Kordia antarctica: one gene and its partner. The protein of the gene in region 1 interacts with the protein of each later gene in a pairwise test. Links are inferred from orthologs where the notes say so. Each region holds a gene or a part of one and is shown on either strand. Other genes may lie near its edges. The genes, in order: nadE and dnaA.

Evidence for each region.
Region 2: the proteins of nadE (region 1) and dnaA interact in binary tests that used the Escherichia coli proteins (3 or more experiments, as listed by UniProt). The link is inferred for Kordia antarctica from one-to-one orthologs.

What each region holds. Positions count from the first base shown.
Region 1 is NZ_CP019288.1:4,385,158-4,388,473, reverse strand. The notes cover bases 181-3,158. They hold nadE (NAD(+) synthase), read left to right. Parts: upstream 181-1,264; coding sequence 1,265-2,053; downstream 2,054-3,158. Other genes in these bases: IMCC3317_RS18350 (hypothetical protein), read right to left, coding at 2,939-3,158; IMCC3317_RS18355 (response regulator), read left to right, coding at 2,216-2,845; gldB (gliding motility lipoprotein GldB), read right to left, coding at 181-741. Also shown: more of gldB, read right to left, coding at 1-180; more of IMCC3317_RS18350, read right to left, coding at 3,159-3,316. UniProt on the Escherichia coli protein: Catalyzes the ATP-dependent amidation of deamido-NAD to form NAD. Uses ammonia as a nitrogen source.
Region 2 is NZ_CP019288.1:1,964-5,115, reverse strand. The notes cover bases 260-3,073. They hold dnaA (chromosomal replication initiator protein DnaA), read left to right. Parts: upstream 260-859; coding sequence 860-2,287; downstream 2,288-3,073. Other genes in these bases: IMCC3317_RS00010 (PQQ-dependent sugar dehydrogenase), read left to right, coding at 2,820-3,073; IMCC3317_RS00015 (low molecular weight protein-tyrosine-phosphatase), read left to right, coding at 2,297-2,752; IMCC3317_RS00025 (acyl-CoA thioesterase), read right to left, coding at 260-654. In the rest of the region: IMCC3317_RS00030 (N-acetyltransferase), read right to left, coding at 1-116; more of IMCC3317_RS00025, read right to left, coding at 247-259; more of IMCC3317_RS00010, read left to right, coding at 3,074-3,152. UniProt on the Escherichia coli protein: Plays an essential in the initiation and regulation of chromosomal replication. Binds in an ATP-dependent fashion to the origin of replication (oriC) to initiate formation of the DNA replication initiation complex once per cell cycle.

The DNA of each region.
Region 1 (3,316 bases):
ATCAGTACTGTACAGCAATTCTTTTTCAATAAAATACGTCCAAATTTGCGCTTCATTTTCGGCTGACCAATTAATTTGACGTTCCGTATATCCAAATTGTTTTGCTTTGCTGACAGTTGGCACTAAAAGCGATTTGATATATTGCACTTTTCCATAATATATTATGTTGCTTAAAAAAGTACGTTCGCGCGCAGGTTGCACTTGTGAAAAAGCAAATTCGTTTGCAATATCTACTGGAATCATTTCTTTTTCAAAATTCTGCACTATATATTGTTGTATTCCTTCGTAATATTTATGATTTCCACCTAAATACGTATTCAACGCAATTAAAATCATGCTGTTTGTTAAGATGATATTTTTGCGATAATCTTCCGTAGTAACGGTAAAAACTTCGGGCGTTCCATATTCAGGAAAGTAAAATTTTATGTGTTGCAAAACCGATACAATATCTTTTTGAACTGGAGCAAAATCTGTAAAAACGGCATCTATTTCTTGCTTTAATTCTTTTTGTAAAGGATCGCGCATCGTGTAAACCCAAGTAGAATCGGGAATAGAACTCGGAAAAAATTGCGGATATACTTCTTTTAACTTGGGTAAATCTGAAGGTGAAGCATTTAAGAAAACTTGCTCAAATCGGCTTACGTTTACATCTATTGGAATGGCTGCAATTTCTTTTTCCAGCAAGTTTTCATTGGCACAACCAATTACTAGTAATAATAATATGTATACTATATTTTTCATAATTTTTATATGGACACAATGTAAATCCTAAAATGATATTCAAATGTGAGTTTAGACTTCATAAATCATTAGTAAAAAACTAAATTTTCAAGTTCTTATTTTTCATTTTCTTTGCTCGCACAAAAGATACTGAATCAAGTTCAGCACAGGCGTCAACAAAAGAAAGTGCGCTTTTTCCAGAGGTATTTTTAGCCGAAAAGGCTAAAATCGCATCTATTTTTCTAAATTTTCTCCAAGGCTTCGGAAATTCTTAACGAAAAATAACTGCTATACTTCGGAAGAAGAACAAGTTACAAGCACATTTAGTGATTAGTCATATCAAGTTCACATTAATTATAAACACATAAACGCGATCTAGGCTCGTAAATTTTAATCTGCTTCTATTTTTGTCTGCAAATTTACTTTTTTTATCTTGTAAAAAAATTGAAATACATGAAATGAGCCATAATAATTTTCTTGAAAGTAATTGAAATGTTTATTGGCAAATTCCATCTGACAGAAATATTAAAATAAAAATAAATACATGAAAACTGAAAAGGTTATTGATCATATTGTAAAGTGGCTGAAAGAGTATGCAACGAATGCAAAAGTGAACGGATTTGTTATAGGAGTTTCTGGAGGAATTGATTCCGCGGTAACTTCTACCTTGTGTGCAAAAACAGGATTACCTGTATTGTGTATTGAAATGCCTATTCATCAAGCGGCAAGTCATGTTTCGCGTGGACAGGAACATATAAAGCAATTAAAAGAACGTTTTGATAATGTGAGTGATGTTCGCGCAGATTTAACGCCAGTTTTTGAAGAATTTAAAACAGAAGTTACCTTAGAAGGCGAAAAAGCAACAGTTGATATGGCTTTGGCGAACACAAGAGCGCGTTTGCGAATGACAACTTTATATTATTATGCTGGACTATTAGGAAGATTGGTTGCTGGAACAGGAAACAAAGTAGAAGATTTTGGCGTCGGGTTTTATACCAAATATGGAGATGGCGGCGTTGATTTGAGTCCAATTGCGGACCTAATGAAAAGCGAAGTTTATCAATTAGGTGAGTTATTAAAAGTTCCCAAATCTATCATGAAAGCTGCTCCTTCCGATGGTTTATTTGGTGATGCCAGAAGCGATGAAGATCAGATTGGCGCTAACTACGATGAGCTTGAATGGGCTATGCAAATGCATGAAGAAAGAAAAACCGCAGAAGACTTTACTGGAAGACAACAAGAAGTTTTTAAAATTTACAAACGATACAATTCCTCTAACCGACATAAAATGATTCCAATTCCAGTCTGCAAAATACCGCAAAATCTTACATAAAATTTCATCTTTTTTAATCGTTATTATAAAAATTTGTTTAAATTTGTTGTTACAGACCCCCTAAACCTGAAATAAAAATTGATTCGTTTTTATGTTAGCATGACATAACGAGCCTTTCTTTATGTGATGGTCTGATTTAATAATAACTTTAAAAACTAAATTATGGTTAAAGTATTAATTGCAGACAATCATCCCATTGTTCGAAAAGGAATTAAATCCTTGTTTAAGAACTCTACTGAGATTGATGTAGTAGGTAAAGCTGCTACAACTTCTGAGCTTTTTGATTTTATTAGTCAAGAGCACGTAGATGTTATTTTACTTGAGATGGATCTCCCAGAGGTCAATGGTATTACTGCATTGCGAAGATTGAAAAAAGACTTCGCCGAGATGAAAGTAATTATGTTTAGCTCACATTCAGAAGATGTTTACGCAGTAAGCACTCTGAGAGCTGGAGCATCCGGTTACTTATCAAAATCCGTCGCTACAAATGTTATTAAAGACGCTATTGTTAAAGTTGCTAATGGAGGAATCTATATTAGCAACGAATTAGCACAACGTCTAGCATTTGATGAAAGCACGAACAAACCCCGTAGATTCTTCAGACGTTTATCTACAAGAGAAGTTGAAGTGTTAAAACTTTTAGCTTCAGGTAAACGTAACAAGCATGTTGCCGAAGAGTTGAACCTAAACGAAAAAACTGTGAGCACGTACAAGGCTCGCCTAATGCGAAAGTTGAATGTAGACAACCTAGTTGATCTATTACAACAAGCAAAAGCATTAGAATTGCTGTAAATGCATTGTAGAGAATTTATTCTCTATGAACAGTTAAAATTTTTATGATGATATGTGTAGATCCTTTTAGAGTTTACATGTGTCATCATTTTTTTAATCATAAAGTCTTCGAGGAAAACTTACACAACCGCCGCAAATAAGCAATGTTGAGTTCCGCGTTTTTATATGTTTGATGAGTTTCTTTTCTAGTGGAGAAAGTGGTAGTTTTTCTTTTTCTTCTAAATGTTCTAATGCTTTGATTCCAAAAGCTTGTAATTCGGGATTAAACGATTTTAACCATTTCCTAAAATGTTTTGCATTTCTGATGTTATCAAAATAGAAATCATCATGTTGCAAAGCTCCATTCATTATGGGTGAAAAACCACAATGAAATCCGTAAGTTTTCATTGTTTTAAATTGATCTATGAAATCTGAAACTCCAAATTTAGTTTCGTATAATTCATTGTGCAACTCGATATGTGCATATAATTT
Region 2 (3,152 bases), 4.4 Mb from region 1 along the record:
TCTTCTTTCCAATCAAAGAAATAGCGTTTTTTAGTTAAATTTTGATAATCTTTAGTGTCAACAAGTGATATTTCCACACGATGTGATTTTCCTGTTACAGTTTCAATAATTACCATGAAGTGAAGATACGGAATTGTTTCCGAAATTTATAATATAAACACATAATGTTTCCGAAATTGTAAACTTTTAAAAATTAGAGGTTCCAATATTAAAAAAGTCATGATGAATGATAAATTTTTCAATCAATCAAAAGTCAATCGTCGATAATTTTTCGATCAAATGCGCAGGACATTTCATTGGTCTTTTCGTCTTCATATTAATGAATGCCAAAACGGTGCTTCCGACAGTAATAATTTCCTCTTTTTCGTTCAAAATTTCGAAGTCAAATTCAATCTTAACAGACGGTAATTTTTTAAGCGTTGTTCTAATCGTCAGTACATCATCGTAATACGCAGATTTCTTATAATTCATCGTAATTGAAATTACAGGAAGCATTACACCAGCTTCTTCCATTTCTTTATATGAAATTCCTAAAACGCGTAACCACTCAGTTCGCCCCATTTCTATGAATTGCACATAGTTACCGTGATAAACAACGCCCATTTGGTCGGTTTCGGCATATCTAATTCTTACATTTATTTCGTGACTTCTCAAAGTATTTTATGTATATTTAACGTGTTAACTAATTGTAAAGAAATTGTTTCCTAGCATGCGAAAAAAATTTCACAAATTCAATAGCCTACTAATTTTTTTTTCACTTTTTTTTTCACATATTTGTGAACGCTAAAAAGTGAAACGAGAAAACCCCGAATTTTCTCTTTTTTTTCCAACCTAGAACTAACAATTTTAACAGTAATAAATGAGTGTAACTGCGCAATCAGTATGGGATAACTGTCTGTCTTTCATAAAAGACAACATTCAACCGCAAGCATATAAAACTTGGTTTGAGCCTATAATGCCTGTAAAGTTAGCAAATAAAGCGCTAAGCATTCAAGTACCTAGCAAGTTTTTTTATGAATGGTTAGAAGAGCATTACGTAAAGTTATTAAAAGTTGCTCTAGTTAAAGAATTAGGAAATACAGCACGATTGGTGTACATTATTAAGATGGAAAATACATACGGCAATAAGAAACCGTTTACAGAAAAAATTCCAAGTTCTAATCGTAGCGGTCTAAGAGCACAAGAAATTGATGTGCCAACCAAAAATAAAAGTCCCGAACTGAAAAATCCGTTTATCATTCCTGGTATCAGAAATGTGAAAATTGAATCTCAGCTAAATCCAAATTATAATTTCGACAATTTCCTTGAAGGCGATTCTAACCGTTTGGCCAGATCTGCAGGAATGGCAGTTGCCAACAAACCTGGAGGAACGTCGTTTAATCCACTATTAATTTTTGGTGGTGTTGGATTAGGAAAAACACATCTTGCACACGCAATTGGTGTTGAAATCAAAGACAAATACCCTGAAAAGACGGTTTTATATATCTCTGCGGAGAAATTTACACAACAATACATAGAATCTGTAAAGAAGAATACACGAAACGATTTTATACATTTTTATCAATTGATAGATGTTTTAATTATAGATGATGTTCAGTTTTTCTCTGGAAAATCGGGAACACAAGATGTTTTCTTCCACATTTTCAATCACTTACACCAAAACGGAAAGCAAGTCATTCTAACATCTGACAAAGCACCTGTGGACATGCAAGATATTGAGCAACGCTTATTATCTCGTTTCAAATGGGGACTTTCTGCCGAGTTACAAACTCCTGATTTTGAAACACGTGTTTCTATTGTAAAAAACAAACTTTATCGTGATGGTGTAGAAATGCCTGATGATATTATAGAATATGTTGCGAAGCACATCAAATCGAATGTACGCGAATTAGAAGGCGCAATTATTTCATTGATCGCGCAATCATCATTCAACAAAAAAGAAGTGACGATTGAATTGGCGAAACAAGTCGTTGAAAAATTCGTAAAGAATACAAAACGAGAAGTTTCAATCGATTATATTCAAAAAGTCGTTTCAGATTATTTCCAAATGGACGTTTCTACGTTGCAATCTAAAACACGTAAACGTCACATTGTACAAGCAAGACAATTGGCTATGTTTTTCGCGAAGAAATTCACAAAAGCATCGTTGGCAAGTATTGGTTCGCAAATTGGAAAACGTGATCACGCAACGGTTTTACACGCTTGCAAAACGGTTGACAACCTATCTTCTACCGATAAGCAATTCCGTAAATACGTTGAAGATTTAACAAAGAAACTTTCGCTATAATCTCATTTCATGAAAACTAAAATTCTAATGGTTTGCTTAGGAAATATTTGTCGTTCTCCTTTAGCAGAAGGTATTTTAGCTTCCAAACTCAACGCTGCAAAATTCGAGGTTGATTCCGCAGGAACTGCAGGTTATCATGTTGGCGAACTTCCCGATAGACGTTCAATCGCAACTGCAAAACAATACGGAATTGACATTACCAATCAACGCTCACGAAAGTTTATAAAAAATGATTTTCAAAAATTTGATTATATCTTTGCGATGGATCAATCCAATTATAGCAACATGGTGAGTTTAGCAGAAACTTCAGAAGATCGCGCAAAAGTTCATTTAATGTTAAATCAAATCTCACCAAATTCAAATTCAGAAGTTCCCGATCCGTATTACGGCGGCGATCAAGGTTTTGAAAATGTGTATCAAATGTTAGATGAAGCTTGTGGTATTTTTGCAGAGAAAATTTCCTAAACTAAAAGTAAAAAAAGCGTTTGTCATTTTTTTGTATCTTACTAAAAAAAAGCAAACCTACTTTACTATGAAATCAAGAAACTACCTATTATTTGTCCTACTTTTTCCTATTTTATTGTTTTCACAAGATGTATCTCTGCAATCATTCGCATCAGGATTTACAAGACCCGTAGACATTAAACACGCCAACGATTCCCGATTATTTATTGTAGAACAAGATGGCGTCATCAAAATTTTAAATTCGGCAGGAATCACAAATCCAACACCTTTTTTAGACATTGACACGCGCGTTCGTTCTACAGCAAATGAGCAAGGATTATTAGGATTGGTTTTCGATCCAAATTACGCAACCAACAATCGGTTTTATGTAAATTATATCAATCTTAGCGGAAATACGGTC